Regions from separate parts of the Shewanella submarina genome, predicted to be linked through region 2. Evidence: predicted binding sites of a transcription regulator. Region 2 holds the regulator's gene; each other region holds the start of a gene.

Region 1 (4,214 bases), on a different contig from region 2:
TCTGAATCATGGGGCTTGAGCATACCCAGGGTATCGGCAGCATATTGGTCTTCAATTTCTGCCAGCTCATTACCCAGTCCAGGTTCATCGGGCATATTGTCCGCGTCGGGGTAGATAAGGCGCTTGAGCATAGGCCTTACCACAGCCAGGATAAGCACCAGAATAACCAGAGCCCCCAATACCAGTTTAACTGCTCGCCAGAACCAGGGCTGTTCCCACATTTCCGGCGCCGGGCCAGACTCCACCAACTGATCCATAAAGGGTACTGTCACCACTTCGATGGCATCGCCTCTCTGGGTGCTGAAACCAATAGCTCCTTCAATTAAACGGCGAATATTGGCCAGCTCCTCTGCGGTACGGGGAACCCGGGTCACTTCGCCATTTTCAGCGGCAGCACCGGCTTTAAAGTCCACAGCCACAGAAACACTGACGCGACGAACATTGCCCACCTGCTGACGGGTATGACTGATAACCGTATCCAGCTCATAGTTGCGGGTTGCCTCTCTGTGGCTACTGCCACTGGATTCTGAACTGGCTGCCGCGGCATCTGCCGCATTCTGTGGAATATTGGCTTCCATAGGAGGCTGATTGGTCAACGCGCCGGGAATGCCGCCAATGGTTTGACCGTTGGAGTTGTTTTCAACCGTCATCTCACTGCGCAGAGCTGGCAGATCCGGGTTATAACGTTGTGCAGTCTCTTCCACGGCAGTGAAATCAAGATTCACATCGACCTGAGATGTAAAGTTCTCAGGGCCCAGAATAGGGATAAGAATAGATTCAACCTTGGCCCGGTATTCAGCTTCCTTCTGCTGCACCAGCTCAAGCTCACGTCTGGCACGGGCAGAGACACCTGTCTGGCTGCCGGAGTTAAGCAAACGGCCATTGGCGTCTGTCACTGTCACCCGGGTTGGATCCAAACCTTCAACCGCTGACGCCACAATATCCACTACGGCGTCCACTTCACCCTGATCAAGGCCGGCACGACGAGTGGTCAGTACCACAGTTGCGCTTGGCTGGCTGCGATGGCGGGCGAATACATTTTCCTTGGGCAGTGCCAGAATTACTTTGGCACGGTTAATACTGTTGAGCTCTTCAATGGCACGGGCCAGATTCTGCTCCTGGCTGGCTTTCAGACGCGCACGTTCCATACGCTGGCTTACACCAAAGCCTGAATCCTTGCTGAGATAGTCCTGCTCACCGGCCCCAATGGCATCAACACCTTCCCGGGACAGCAGCATTTTGACTTCCTGATACTGCTCTTCCGGTACCTTGATAACATCGACGTCTATTTCGTAGGGGATTCTGGCCTTATCCAGGGCATCCAATACCTCAACCATCTGCTGGGTATCCATCTTGCCCAGCGGACGATACTCTGGCTCCTGCGCCCAGAACATAATAAATACGGCGACAGCCAAACAGATAGCCAGCGCGAGAATCATAGTGATCTGCTTTAACACATCCACTCCGCCCATACTGGCAACCACGCCGGGTTTGTTTTCCTGTGCAGTGGCGGCATCTGCCGAATCTCCACTGCCCACAACCATTTCAGTACTCACAGCTCACTCCTGTCCTGGCATTACACCGGCATGCTCATAATTTCTTTATAGGCCTCAACAAACTTGTTGCGAACCTGCACTGTTGCTTCGAAAGCGACGCTGGCCTTCTCTCTGGCAATCACAGTGTCTGACAGGGTGACCCTGGAGTCCCCCATCTCTAAACGGGTAGCCAGCTGAGCAGAGTTTGACTGCAGCTCAGTGACTGTCCCCAAAGCCTGAGACAGCAAAGCACTGAAATCGGCACCACTGGTGTTGTTAACCTGCTGGGTAACCTGAGTTTCAAGCCCCTGTGAAGGCGCAACTTCTCCTCTGAGGCGTTGCATTTCCATCATTAGTGGGTTGTCTGTAATCTGCATGCTGGACTCCTGGCGTCGAATTGTTGACGAGTCAATATCCCTTACATGAGTTAATGCAATTAGTTTGCCAAACTGAAAAAGCAGGCCAATTGGCCTGCTTTCTCTTTGAAAAATATGAAGGAGTTAGGCAGGCAGCTCAATGCCCAGTTCGCGCATTTTCGCCATCTTGTATCTCAGGGTTCTGGCACTGATCCCCAGCTTCTCGGCCACCTGTTTACGGCTGCCGTTACACTGACTCAGCGTCTCCAGAATAATGACATGCTCCTGCGCCTGCAGTTCCCGTCCAAGACTGTCTGCTGAAACGTCCTGGCTCATAGGTTGCTCAACAGGCGTACTCATGGCCATGGGCACATCCTGCAGATCCAGAATAATATCGTCGGCAACCACCCTGCCGCCCTGTGCCAGGATCAAGGCTCTTTGCATCACGTTATCCAGTTCCCGCACGTTCCCCGGCCAGCGATGGGCAAGCAACTTATGTCTGGCGTCATCATCCAGTATTGGGGGATGAGTCATTCCCTGTTGCTGACTGTGACGTCCCAGCAGATGCTCAGCCAAAGGCAGAATATCCTTTGGACGCTCGCACAGTGCAGGCCAGGCCAGCGGAAACACATTGATTCGGTAATAAAGGTCTTCGCGGAATCCGCCTTCTACAGCCATCTGCTTGAGGTCCCGGTTGGATGTAGCCAGTACTCTGACATTCAGCTTGATAGTCTTGCGACCACCCAGTCTTTCCACTTCTCTTTCTTGCAGCACCCGTAGCAGCTTGGCCTGCAGCCCCAAATCCATCTCGGAGATCTCGTCCAGCAGCAAAGTGCCGCCCTGGGCTTGCTCAAACTTACCGGGACAGGCCTGATAGGCACCGGTAAAGGCCCCTTTCTCATAACCGAACAAAGTGGCTTCCAGCATATTCTCAGGGATGGCTGCGCAGTTGATAGCAACAAAAGGTTCATCCTGTCGGTTGCTGTGTCTGTGGATATACTGGGCCATCACCTCTTTACCACTGCCGCTTGGGCCAGTAATCATCACTGAAGCGTCGGAAGTCGCAACACGCTGAGCCAGAGCCAGCAACGCATGACTGCGTTCATCGGCGACCACAGGGTCATTGCCCGGCGCTTTTGTCGGCAGATAACGACTGACCTGATTCAGCAGTACCTCCGGCGCAAATGGCTTGGCCAGGTAATCCACGGCTCCCAGTTTAATAGCATTGACCGCGTTATTGACCGTGGCATACGCCGTCATCAGCAACACAGGGATCTTGGGATAATTCTGCTGCAGAAAATTCAGCAGCCCCATGCCATCGACCCCCGGCATCTGAACATCAGTAATCACCATATCCACAGTATTGGATTTGAGCGCAATAATGGCCTCTTCACCGTCACAGCAGGTAATACACTCATACTGTCCCAGCATCAGCGTATCCTGCAGTGCTTCGCGCAATGAGTGGTCGTCTTCAACCAACAGTATTTTTGCCTGTACCATCAGATTGCCTCCGGTTGTTTTTCAGCTGCCTGGCTGTGCTGACACAAAGGCAGGGTCACAGTGGCTATGCAACCTTTGCCGGGCTGGCAACTCAGCTGCAGTTGGCCACCATGATTACGGATAACCGATTGCACGACGGCCAGACCAAGTCCGGTTCCCTGCGCCTTGGTGGTAAAGAAAGGTTCCAGTACCTGTTGCTGTAACTTGGTATCCAGTCCCTTGCCGTTGTCTATCACCTGCAATACAAGACTGCCACCTTGCTCCCGGGTGACCAGAGCAACCTGTGACGCCCCCGCTTCCAGACTATTCATCACCAAATTGCCAATGGCACTGGCAAGGGCATTGCTGTTGCCAAGGACCATACCCTCACTGTGTTCATCACGGCTAATGACCGCCGACTGACGTTTGGCGATCGGCTCACAGTTGGCCATCACAGCATCCAATACTGTCTGTAACTGCAGGCTTTCCGCCATACCATCCTGACGGCCTTTGGCCATCAGCAGCATGTCGTTAACCTGACGCTCAAGATCATTGAGCCTGTCCACCAGCTTTTGCTGGAAACGGTTTCTGGAGTCCGGCTGCAGCGTGGCACTGCCAAGATTGGAGGCATACAGAAGTGCAGCAGATAAAGGAGTGCGGATTTGATGCGCCAGCGTGGCAACCATTTTGCCCAGCGCTGACAACCGCTGAAGGTGAGACAGGTTTTTTTGCAACAGGCGGGTTTCAGTCAGATCAGTCAATACAATCAGCTGACCAGGCTCTGGGTCCAGAGGCGTCATCGCCAGTTTGACCCGACGACCATTTCGCAGCGATACCTCATGAC
Region 2 (4,214 bases):
GACCTCACCAAGGAAGTTCACATTGCGGCCCGCAGCCAGGAAGCCGATATCAAGAACAAGCGCGTTGTTTATAACGGCCCGGTAGTAGTTACCCAGGGCAGCATCAAGATTCTCGCGGATGAACTCAGTGCCAGCCAGGGCGATGGCGAAACGATTCTTATCGCCACTGGCAAGCCTGCCACTTACACCCAGACACTGGACAATGACCGCCCTGCGACGGCCAGTGCCAATGAGATCCGCTACAACATCAGTAAGCGGGTACTGACCCTTGTAGGCGCAGCCGAAATTGAACAGGACGGCAGTAAAGTGACCGCTCCCCGGATTGTGTATGACATTCAGCTGCAACAGATGAAAGCTGAAGGCAACCAGAACCCGGATGACAGAGTTCATACTGTTATTAAGCCTGAAAACTTCCAGAACGATGTGAAGCAAGAGCGGCAGAAGTCTGACGAACAACAGCAAGATAAAGAGCAACCAGAGTCATGAGCGAACTGACGCTGAAAGCCGAACACCTGGCAAAAAGTTACAAAAACCGTCAGGTGGTAAAAGATGTCAGCCTGGAGGTCAAAACCGGTCAGGTTGTTGGCCTGCTGGGCCCCAATGGCGCGGGCAAGACCACAACCTTCTATATGGTTGTCGGCCTGGTGAAAAGTGATAAGGGCGCTATCTATATCAATGATGATGACCTGACGCTTGATCCCATGCACATGCGAGCCCGCAAAGGTATCGGTTATCTGCCTCAGGAAGCCAGTATTTTCCGTAAGCTGTCTGTTCGCGATAACATTATGGCCGTACTGCAAACCCGTAAAGCCCTCAGCAATGAGCAGCGGGAAGAACAGTTAGAGCACCTGCTGGAAGAGTTCAACATCACTCATATCCGTGATTCCATGGGGATGGCACTGTCTGGTGGTGAAAGACGCCGGGTAGAGATCGCCAGAGCCCTGGCCGCCAACCCCAAGTTCATTCTGCTGGATGAACCTTTTGCCGGTGTTGACCCTATCTCGGTAATAGACATCAAAAAGATTATTGAACAGCTTAAAAGCCGTGGTCTGGGCGTCCTGATCACTGACCATAACGTACGGGAAACCCTGGACGTGTGTGAGCATGCCTACATCGTCAGCCACGGCAATTTGATCGCCGAAGGTACCCCGGCAGAGATCCTGGATAACCAGCAGGTGCGTGCAGTGTACTTGGGCGAACAATTCAGGCTATAGTTAAGGCGTATGCCTCTGTGAATGCCCCCGAAAGGTGCGGCCTGAATATCAGGTACAAAGGAAACGCACCTTTCCCAGGCCAATGGACAATCCGGCTCTCGAGAATTTCCACTAAAAATATTCTAAACAGGGATTTGCGGTAAACATGAAAGCGTCACTCCAGCTTAAACTGGGTCAGCAGTTAACTATGACGCCTCAGCTGCAGCAGGCGATTCGTCTGTTGCAGTTGTCATCACTGGAACTCCAACAGGAGATCCAGCAGGCACTGGAATCCAATCCGTTACTGGAGATGGACGAGGAGCAGTACGACTCCGAGTCAGAGGATAACCCTACAGACAACACCGCCGAATTCGACCAGGAAGATTACTCAGCCACAGCGCAGGACAGCTCCAGCGTTGAAACCTCCGATGCCGTCACCCAGGAATCCATGCCGGAAGATCTGCCCATGGACACCACCTGGGATGAGGTCTTTACCGCAGCACCGGTCTCCTCTGGCCCCGCCATGCGCGATGACGATATGCCTTTTCAGGGAGAAACCAGCGAAGGCCTGTACGAGCACCTGGAATGGCAAAAGAACCTTACCCCTTTCTCCGAAAATGATTACGCCATCGCCACCGCCATTATCGAAGCCATCGATGAACGCGGTTATCTGACACAAAGCACTGAAGAGGTGCTGGAAGCTCTGGGTGATGACGAAATTGAGCTGGACGAAGTTGAAGCTGTACTCAAACGTATTCAGCACTTCGACCCTGTTGGTGTGGCTGCGCGGGACCTAAGCGAGTGCCTGCTGATACAGTTGCATCACTTCGCACCGGACACCCCCCATATCGACAATGCCCGACTGCTGATTAAAGAGCACCTGGAGCTCATCGCCAACCGGGATTTTCGTACCCTGATGCGCAAAACCCGACTGAAAGAAGATGACCTGAGAGAGGCGATCAACCTTATCCAGACATTGAATCCAAGACCTGGATTGCTGGTTAGCCGCGAGAATGATGAGTACGTGATTCCCGATGTCTCGGTCGCTAAAAAAAGTGGCCGCTGGGTGGTAGAACTCAACCCCGACTGCATGCCCAAACTGAATGTAAACCAGCATTATGCCGCCATGGCCCGCAGCACCCGCAACCAGTCGGACAGCCAGTTTATTCGCGGTCATCTGCAGGAAGCCAAATGGTTTATTAAAAGCCTGGAGAGCCGCAACGATACACTGTTGAAAGTGGCCAATTGTATTGTACAGTTCCAACAGGGCTTTTTTGAATTCGGTGAAGAGGCCATGAAGCCTATGGTGCTCAACGATATCGCCGAAGCTGTCGAAATGCATGAATCGACAATTTCCAGGGTAACCACCCAAAAATACATGCACACCCCCAGAGGGATTTTCGAATTGAAGTACTTCTTCTCCAGTCATGTCGGTACTGAAGATGGAGGAGAATGCTCGTCCACTGCCATCCGCGCCTTTATCAAGAAACTGGTGGCGGCAGAAAACCAGAAGAAGCCGTTGAGCGACAGCAAAATGGCCCAGCTTCTGGCAGAACAGGGAATAAACGTTGCCAGACGGACTATCGCCAAGTATCGAGAGGCGATGCTGATTCCGCCTTCCAACCAGCGTAAGAGTTTATAACCCTACCCGGAACAAAGGAGGTAGCTATCTATGCAAATCAACCTGACTGGACACCATATCGAGATCACCGATTCATTGCGTGAATATGTTGAGAACAAATTCACCAAGCTTGAACGCCATTTTGAACAGATCAATAATGTGCACGTTGTGCTGAACGTTGAAAAACTGCAACAAATTGCAGAAGCAAAACTGAATTTAAATGGCGGCGAAGTCTTCGCAACTTCTGAGCATAGCGATATGTATGCCGCCATCGACGCCCTGATCGATAAACTTGATCGTCAGGTGATTAAACACAAAGAGAAGCTGACAAAACACTAACGATGGAACTTCGTACCATCCTGCAGCCGGAGTGCGCATCCTGTGCCACTCCGGGCAGTAAAAAAAAGGTACTCGAGCTGGTAAGTAACCTGATTGCCGCTCAGTACCCTACCCTTTCCTCACAGGAAGTTTTTGAAAGCTTGCTGGCCAGAGAGAAAGTAGGCAGCACAGGAATCGGAAACGGTATTGCCATCCCCCATGGCAGACTTTCCAGTATAGAGCACCCCATAGCAGTTCTGGTTAAATGCACAGAGCCTGTTCCCTTCGATGCCATAGATAATCAGCCAGTAGACCTGCTGTTTGCGCTATTGGTACCGTCGGAGCAGTGTCAGGAGCATTTGGCGACTTTGTCTGCTATGGCGGAAAAACTCAGTGACAAACAGATCGTCAAACAGCTGCGTAAAGCACAGGACGACGCAGAACTCTTTCGGGTTATCACAGCATGAAACTGGTTATCGTATCGGGCCGCAGTGGCTCAGGAAAATCTGTCGCCCTCAGGGCACTGGAAGATCTCGGCTACTACTGTGTCGACAATCTGCCACTGTCCATGATTGCGACACTGCTTGAGCAGCTGCAAAGCACTACAGATCAAGTCGCTATCAGCGTTGATGTGCGTAACCTGAAAGATCAGGACAAGATACTGGAGCAGCAGCTTGCCTCGCTGAAAGACACTGAAATTACCAGTTTTTATCTGCACTCAACCGATGAAATCCTGCTGAAGCGCTACAGTGAAACCCGGCGTTTACACCCACTTTCCCGCAATCACTCCTCGCTGCAGGAAGCGATTAAGCTGGAAGGTCAGTTGCTGATGCCCCTGTCCAAGATGATGGACCACTTTATCGATACCTCCTCCCTGAATGTTTATGACCTGAGTGATAAGGTCAGACAGATTCTGATGGGGCATGTTGAGAAAGAGTTGGTTATCACCTTCGAGTCTTTCGGTTTCAAGCATGGTATGCCTACCGAAGCGGATTTTATGTTTGATGTTCGCTTCCTGCCAAACCCGCACTGGGAGCCGGACCTGCGACCTTTGACCGGTTTGGATCAGCCGGTGCAGGACT
Region 3 (4,214 bases), on a different contig from region 2:
GGTCAGTGCCTTACCGGTTGCGTTGGAGATCAGTACACCGTTGGTACGCTGACCAATGTCACCGCCCTTGAATGGACCGTAGTGGTCGAAGCTGTGATACATCAGACCGGTACCGGAAGTCGCAGTCATGAACTCAGTCTGGAAGCCGATCAAACCACGGCTTGGGATGATGAAGTCGATACGTACACGACCTTTACCATCCAGCTGCATGTCTTTCATGTCAGCTTTACGGGTACCCAGACGCTCAATCACACCACCCTGGTGCTCTTCTTCAACGTCAACAGTCAGAGTTTCGTATGGCTCGCACTTCTCGCCATCGATATCCTTGATGATTACTTCTGGACGGGATACTGCCAGCTCATAACCTTCACGACGCATGTTTTCGATCAGGATAGACAGGTGCAGTTCACCACGACCGGATACACGGAAACGATCAGGGCTTTCTGTTTCTTCAACGCGCAGTGCTACGTTGTGAACCAGTTCCTGCTCCAGACGCTCCAGAATATTACGTGAAGTCACGTACTTACCTTCTTTACCAGCGAACGGAGAAGTGTTCACCTGGAAGGTCATGGTCATGGTTGGCTCATCAACAGTCAGTGGAGGCAGAGCTTCTACAGCGCCAACAGCACAGATGGTGTCAGAGATCTTCAGCTCACCCAGACCAGTAATAGCCACGATGTCACCGGCTTGCGCCATATCAACTTCGTGACGATCCAGACCCATGTAGCCCAGTACCTGGCCAACTTTACCGTTACGGGTCTTGCCGTCAGCACCAACAACAGTCACCTGCTGGTTGGTCTTCACGCTACCACGCTTGATACGGCCAACACCGATAACACCCACGTAAGAGTTGTAGTCCAGCTGAGAGATCTGCATCTGGAAACCGCCATCAGCATCAGCATCTGGTGGAGATACCTGATCTACGATGGTCTGGAACAGTGGAGTCATATCTTCACTTTGCTCATCTGGATCCAGAGAAGCAAAACCGTTCAGTGCAGAAGCGTAAACGATTGGGAAGTCCAGCTGCTCATCGGTAGCACCCAGGTTGTCGAACAGATCGAATACCTGATCGATTACCCAGTCAGGACGTGCGCCTGGACGGTCGATTTTGTTGATAACAACGATAGGCTTCAGACCCTGAGCAAAGGCTTTCTGGGTTACGAAGCGAGTCTGTGGCATTGGACCGTCCTGGGCATCAACCAGCAGCAGTACAGAGTCAACCATAGACAGAACGCGCTCTACTTCACCACCGAAGTCAGCGTGTCCAGGAGTATCTACGATGTTGATACGGTAGTCGTTCCACTTGATGGCGGTGTTTTTGGCCAGAATCGTGATACCACGTTCTTTTTCCAGATCGTTGGAGTCCATCACCCGCTCAGTCGCTTCGCCACGGGTTGCCAGGGTACCTGACTGAGCCAGCAGCTTGTCAACCAGGGTAGTCTTACCATGGTCAACGTGCGCGATAATCGCGATGTTTCTTAATTTTTCCAGCACGGATAAACCTCTATACCATCATTAAATTGGAATTTGCCTGGGACACGCCCTATGCGCATCAGGACAAAAGAGCTTGCGGATGCCGCCACAATTGGGCCACAACCGTAAAAAGTGGGCTATTCTACTCCACCAGCGCATTGTCGCACAGGATTATTTTTTGCACATTTCAATTGTGCGTTTATTAACCGACTTTCATTCTTGTTGCCAGACACAAGGCTCCTGCCCAGAAAGACTGATTTAGAGCGAACAGATAATGCCGACTCAAACCCGCCTGGCTTGCACTGCTACCAGCCTGGCTTGAGGTAACCGCACCAGATTGGTTCAGCCCTGATTGGATGCACCACAAAGATCCACAACATGCACTATACTGGTGCAACATGGAGATTTATTGGTGCATCATAAATCACATAAAACTTTAATATCAATGAGTTATATTTTTGGCACAAGTCTGGCAATATGGTTGGCAAGATTGAGATAAGCCAGCATAGATAAGCTGGTGCCCTACACAGCATACTAATTTGATTTGAAGGTACCCTACCTTTATTCCAGCGGAGGCTTAGCATGTCATACGAAGCAGTTTTACAACAACTGGCTGAAAACGAAGTAAAATTTGTAGACCTACGTTTTACCGATACCAAAGGTAAAGAGCAGCACGTTTCTATTCCTACCCATCAGGTAGACGCTGACTTCTTTGAAGAAGGTAAAATGTTTGACGGCTCCTCCATTCAGGGTTGGAAAGGCATCAACGAATCAGACATGGTACTGATGCCAGACCCAAGCACTTTCCTGCTGGACCCATTTACTGAAGAAACCACTGCGCTGATCCGTTGTGACATCCTTGAGCCAGGTACTATGCAGGGCTACAACCGTGACCCTCGCTCTATCGCCAAGGCTGCAGAAGAGTTTATGCGCAGTACCGGCATTGCAGACACTGTACTGATCGGTCCTGAGCCAGAGTTCTTCCTGTTCGACGACGTACGTTTCGGTACCGATATGAGCGGTACTTTCGTGAAGATTGATGCCCGCGAAGCCGCATGGAACTCAGGCACCTCTTATGAAGATGGCAACACAGGTCACCGTCCTATGGTTAAAGGCGGTTACTTCCCGGTTGCTCCGGTTGATTCTTCTCAGGACCTGCGCTCTGCCATGTGTCTGGTACTGGAAGAGATGGGCCAGGTTGTTGAAGCTCATCACCACGAAGTAGCCACTGCCGGTCAGAACGAAATCGCGACTCGCTTTAACACTCTGACCAAGAAGGCTGATGAAATTCAGATCCTGAAGTATGTGGTGCATAACATGGCACACGCTTACGGTAAGACAGCTACCTTTATGCCTAAGCCAATCGTTGGCGACAACGGCAGCGGTATGCACGTTCACCAGTCTCTGGCCAAAGATGGCGTTAACCTGTTTGCCGGTGACAAGTACGGCGGCCTGTCTGAAACTGCTCTGTACTACATTGGCGGTATCATCAAGCACGCCCGTGCCCTGAACGCTTTCACCAACCCAAGCACCAACTCTTACAAGCGTCTGGTACCGCACTTCGAAGCACCTGTTATGCTGGCTTACTCTGCCCGTAACCGCAGCGCTTCAATCCGTATCCCGGTTGTACCAAGCGCCAAGGCTCGTCGTATCGAGACTCGCTTCCCAGACCCAACTGCCAACCCATACCTGGGCTTTGCGGCTCTGCTGATGGCTGGTCTGGACGGTATTCAGAACAAGATCCATCCGGGCGAAGCTATGGACAAGGATCTGTATGACCTGCCAGCAGAAGAAGCAGCTGAGATCCCAACTGTTGCTGAATCTCTGGAAGTGGCACTGGCTGCACTGGATGCAGACCGTGAGTTCCTGACCAAGGGTGGCGTATTCAGCGATGACTTCATCGATTCTTACATCGCCCTGAAGACTGCTGAAGCCGAGCGTGTGAGCCGTACTACTCACCCACTGGAATTCGAAATGTACTACAGCCTGTAATTCCCGGCTGCAGTGATACACAAAACCCCGCCCTGGCGGGGTTTTTCATTTGTATACTTGAGCCCACCAACCTCAACTGCCACGACGGGCTTTGGAATAAAGTTTATCCGGCGCCACTGAATCCCCATGCAGCTCAACGGATCTGTTCAGATCTGTCACCTGCACCTTAATGGGATCGCCCTTGCGTGAAAAAGTCAACTCCAGAGTACTTTTGGAACCAAAGTTCTCCAGCTGCAATCTGAGGTCATCCCGGTTAAATACCCGAATACCCGCCACATGAGTCAGCACATCGCCATACTCCAGCCCCAGAGATTTAAGCTCTGAGCTTTTAGCTCCGGCAAAGTAAAGCATATTGGGCAAGCCTGCGGCGTGCAGACCGGAAAGATACTCCTGCTCATTCAGGGTCTCTTTGGCTTCCTGCCAAAGTTCTCTTCTGGCTTCGCTCAACTGACGCCCCATGGCCCAACCTTCACTCAACGCCTGCTTTTGCAGAGCGACATCGGCCTGCTGAATCCGTGAGATAAAGGCATCCGGTGCCACTCTGGATACAGGTTCTTCAATTTGTACGTCAGAATGAGTCGGACTTTGCCTGACTTGCATACCAGCCGTATTTGTATCGGCCCTTTGCCTGCCCGGCAGTTGCCTGTAGGTTTCCATATGTCCGGCAATATCTCCGTTGAGCCCGGCTTTGACCATCTTCATCAAGAGCTCATTCTCAAGTTGCTGCATCGCCACTTCACTTCTCAGCC
Region 4 (4,214 bases), on a different contig from region 2:
ACTTGCTGACATCTGCGGTACTGAATGTGGACAGCAGCGCGTCTTCAATAAGGGGAATGTGCTTCTTGGCGGTCACTTCATTTTCGTCACCGCGTACCATTAACTGCACTTTGATTTCGACCAGCCGACTCTTTTGAGGTCCGGCAAGGTTAAACAGGAAGGGTCTGGGCATTCCCACATACTTGGCTTCCCCGGTATTGGTTTCTTCAACTTGCGCAACAGCTTCTCCGCCGGATGCAGCTTCTTCTGCGGCAGGTTCTTCACCTCCCATCATCAGAAATGCCGCCGCACCACCGCCAAGCAAAACCACCACAATACCGATAATCAGAAACAGCTTACCTTTGCCTTTGGGCTTTTCTGTTTCTTCCAATTCCAATTCGTCAGCCATATTTGCATCCTTGTGTTTTATCTACCCGCTAAGTCCCGGAATAATTTCATTTATATTCCGACTCCTGACTTCCAGTATAGGTTACTCACTCAGGCGTAATAATCTATACCTGAGGTTCCTGTGCGGGTCGGATTTATTGTACTTGTCTGAGCGTCTGCTGCATTTTCATCCGAATCCGGGTTATTACCGCCTGAAGCGCTATTGGCTTCGCCGTCTCCCTGACCACCGGATGAACTGTCCTGGGATGAAACCTGACTGTCTGCCAACTCCATTCCCTGTGACTGCAGCATTTCTCTCAGTCTGGGGATGGCCTGTTCCAGCATGTCCCGGGTTTGCTGCTGCATCGCCTGGAACTGCACCTGAGTTTGGTCACCGTTGACCTGGATCCTGACCATCATCTGCCCCAGCTCAGGCGGGTCCAGTCGAATCTCTGCCTGCCCGATCCCTTTACTCACCATATTGACCAGTTGCTGCTGCATCAAAGGCGCAAACTTTTGAACCATATTCTGCTGTTGCACCTGAGCTTCCTGTCCCTGGCGCACAGAAAGCTGGAATTGAGGAACTTCGCTGCGGTGAGTTTGGGTCATCGCGCCCTGGTTCTGCGTCAGTTGATTGACTCTTTCGGCAGCATCTTCTGCATCTCCCGCAGTCAGAGTCAATTCAGCCCTTTGCAGTTGGACAGCGGCATCGGACAAGCTAATCTTTTCACCTTTGCCAACCAGCTCAGGTGTAAGCAATTTGATATCAGGATTGTGCTTTGGCAGCTCTTCACGGTTTGCTGATAGCGCAGTCTGAGACGAGGCTGTCACAGAAGTGGAGGCGCTTAATGCATTTTGAGTTTTGCTCGGCTCAGCAGTCTGTGCAGCTGTACTGGGAATCTGAGCGTCACGACCACTGGTTGGCAGCTCTCCACCCTTACCCACACTGTTTTCAGCCTTGATAGGCTGCACATTCTTTTCAATTAGAGCAGTGAGTTGCTGCTGTATCTTTGGCGGCAACATATCCAGCTTTGAAATAAGAGCCTGCAACTCAGCCTTGTCCATTTTGGCCAGACTGGTGACAGGAATATCGGTCAGCCTGGAAAGGGCTTGCAGATCAAGTTCTCCCTCTTTGATCAGGGTGGACATTGCGTCCACTTTACCTTTTATCTCCGGGTCAGAAGACAATAACGCCCCAATCAGGCTTTTCAGCTCTGGCTGCTGAGCAAGCAGCTTTTCAATCTCAGCAGGGTCAACCTCATCACTGCCCAGCAGAGTCATCAGCTGCTCCAACCCTTCGACTTTGCCGGGATTGCTTTGTAGGTGGACAATTATTTCCCCCTCTGGCGGCAACTCAACGCCCCCCTCGGGCTTAGTCTGCCAATTCTGGGCCAGACCGATTTGCGCGAACAGCAGATCCACTGCAGCAGGTATAGCGTCACTTTCAGTATCCTCCTGGCCAGAAAGCCCGGACTCAACCTCTTCTTCAGCCACCAGCTTCAACTCTTCTTCAGACGCCTCAGCGCGGACCTCCTCATCAGACACGCCTTGCTGCGCCAGCATAGACTCGTCCACATTGCTGACTTCTTCAGTGTCATCAAGGGTTACAGAGCCTTTCTGCGCCCTGGCTGCCTCATGGGTTTCGGCGTCCTGGTATTGCTTCTGGATCTCGGAAAACATCTCTGAAAAGCCTTCTCCCTGACTCTCTTTGTTCGAGCCGGAAGGGGCTTTATTGCCACCCAGAAGAATAGAACTGACCTGCTGCATATTAACCTCCGCTATTCTGTCGGTCTTGTGTCATTCCGCCGACAGTCACAATAGACTGGAATATGTAAAGCAAATACCTTGCCAAAAACCTTAGGTTAGGGTGGTTAAATCGATAAGAAGTTGGGGCGGGAAAGAATCAACGACAGGTTTCGCAAAGGGCACTATCTCAGATTACGTCGATGAAACTGTTGCATGGCGAACTCATCGGTTTGCTTCTGCTCCAGTCTCACCATCCTTTGCTCGGCTGCTTTGGCTTTCTTGTCCAGTAACTGCTCTACAGCCTTACGCTTTTGCTGTTTCTGCAGCCAGTTTTGCTGCCTGTGCTGTTGCATCTCCTGGCCTTCGGCGACCGAGTTAACCTGCTGCTCAATTGCATCATCAATCTGCTTGATGAACTTATGAAACTGCTGGTAAAAAGTCACACTGATATGGCCACCGGCTTTATCTTTCAGCTGTTGCATATACTCAAGACGATAGCTGTTAAGCGCCTGCAACTGGGCCTGACGCTTTTGCAGCTCGCCCCGGGCAGCCCGCAACTGCAGTGCCGCCTGCTCTTCAGCCTCTTTGGCCAGGGACAAAACGGTGAACAAAGGATCTTTAGCCATTCAACTTCTCCCAGACTACATCCGACGCTAGACCTGACACTGCGCGGCCATCTGAGTCATCATCAATTGACTGCTTTCCAGCGACACGGTTTCCTTCATGGTCTGACGCAAAAACGCATTCATCGCCGGTTGTAACCTGATGGCGTTATCCACTCTGGGATCACTGCCCTGACTGTAAGCACCAATAGAAATAAGGTCGCGGTTTTGTTGATAGAGGGAATAGGTTTGTTTCACCTTACGCATGGCATCAAGGTGCTCAGGTGATATCACCATAGGCGCGACCCGGCTGATAGAAGCCTCAATATCAATCGCGGGATAATGTCCTGCATCTGCCAGGGTTCGGGACAGCACGATATGACCATCCAGAATCGCCCTTGCGGCATCGGCAATAGGATCCTGCAGGTCATCCCCTTCGGTCAGTACCGTATAGAAAGCAGTAATTGAGCCCTCTCCCGGGGCGCCATTGCCGGCACGCTCAACCAGGCGTGGCAAACGAGCAAATACTGATGGCGGATAACCTTTGGTTGCCGGGGGCTCACCCACAGCCAGAGCCACTTCCCGCTGGGCCTGAGCATATCGGGTGAGACTGTCCATCAACAGCAGTACGCTGTACCCCAGCTCTCTGAAATACTCAGCGACACGGGTTGCCGTTTCGCAGGCGCGTAAACGCATTAATGGTGAGTTATCAGCTGGAGCAGCAACGACCACGGATCTTGCCCGCCCGTGCTCACCCAGGATCTCATCAATAAACTCTTTCACCTCACGGCCACGTTCCCCCACCAGACCAACCACCACGATATCGGCAGCCGTGCCCCGGGTCATCATGCCCATCAGCACACTTTTACCTACACCCGAGCCAGCAAACAGCCCCATGCGCTGGCCCTTACCTACGGTCAACATGGCATTGATTGCCCGCACCCCAACATCCAAAGGTTGAGTGATCGCCTCGCGGGTCAGAGGGTTGATAGGTTGACTGTGTGCCGGTGCCGTTTCACTGGTTTTAAGCGGTCCCAGCCCGTCAAGAGGCTGACCACTGCCATCCAATACTCTTCCAAGCAGTGCCAACCCCACCGGCAGACGGCTTTTCTCTCCCAGTGGTGTGACTCTGGCTCCGGGCAGTACCCCCAGAAGTTCATCCACCGGCATCAGATAAAGCAGTTCATCATCAAAACCCACGACTTCGGCGACCATCTCGCCACCCATGGTCTCAATGGCGCACAGACTGCCCACAGGCGCGCGGCAACCACAAGCCTCCAGGGTTAACCCCACCACACGTACCAACTGACCGCTAGCTACAGGACGATAAGGGGGAATGCTGTGCTGCTGTTTACGGATATTAGTCAGCAGTTGGCTCTTGCTGCTGTCCATCATCTGCCTCCTGCTTATCAGCCTGCTCTGCAATGTTTGATTCACCTTCACCGCTGGCAATCGGCTGATGCTCACTGCTCAATGGGGATGTGTCATCGGGTTGAGGCT

What was found. Region 2 encodes sigma-54, which starts transcription at its own class of promoters, with help from an activator protein. Its sites were predicted from a motif close to GTTGGCACGNNNNTNGNNT; they were not measured.
Region 1: fliE (flagellar hook-basal body complex protein FliE) is a predicted target of sigma-54. The motif match lies at 1,966-1,984, and genes of this name have one in related genera.
Region 3: glnA (glutamate--ammonia ligase) is a predicted target of sigma-54. The motif match lies at 1,931-1,949, and genes of this name have one in related genera.
Region 4: ACFOE0_RS22055 (flagellar hook-length control protein FliK) is a predicted target of sigma-54. The motif match lies at 2,201-2,219, and genes of this name have one in related genera.

What each region holds. Positions count from the first base shown of each region.
Region 1 covers NZ_JBHRTD010000018.1:1,106,135-1,110,348, reverse strand. Annotated here, with positions in the region: gene fliF (flagellar basal-body MS-ring/collar protein FliF) at 1-1,544, opposite strand, end outside; gene fliE (flagellar hook-basal body complex protein FliE) at 1,577-1,912, opposite strand; gene ACFOE0_RS22020 (sigma-54-dependent transcriptional regulator) at 2,036-3,391, opposite strand; gene ACFOE0_RS22015 (sensor histidine kinase) at 3,391-4,214, opposite strand, start outside.
Region 2 covers NZ_JBHRTD010000001.1:341,216-345,429, reverse strand. Annotated here, with positions in the region: gene lptA (lipopolysaccharide transport periplasmic protein LptA) at 1-486, shown strand, start outside; gene lptB (LPS export ABC transporter ATP-binding protein) at 483-1,214, shown strand; gene ACFOE0_RS01550 (RNA polymerase factor sigma-54) at 1,360-2,835, shown strand; gene hpf (ribosome hibernation promoting factor) at 2,866-3,153, shown strand; gene ptsN (PTS IIA-like nitrogen regulatory protein PtsN) at 3,156-3,599, shown strand; gene rapZ (RNase adapter RapZ) at 3,596-4,214, shown strand, end outside.
Region 3 covers NZ_JBHRTD010000015.1:28,999-33,212, forward strand. Annotated here, with positions in the region: gene typA (translational GTPase TypA) at 1-1,494, opposite strand, end outside; gene glnA (glutamate--ammonia ligase) at 2,056-3,465, shown strand; gene ACFOE0_RS11940 (hypothetical protein) at 3,538-4,214, opposite strand, start outside.
Region 4 covers NZ_JBHRTD010000018.1:1,112,465-1,116,678, reverse strand. Annotated here, with positions in the region: gene fliL (flagellar basal body-associated protein FliL) at 1-388, opposite strand, end outside; gene ACFOE0_RS22055 (flagellar hook-length control protein FliK) at 478-2,133, opposite strand; gene fliJ (flagellar export protein FliJ) at 2,295-2,738, opposite strand; gene fliI (flagellar protein export ATPase FliI) at 2,766-4,106, opposite strand; gene fliH (flagellar assembly protein FliH) at 4,075-4,214, opposite strand, start outside.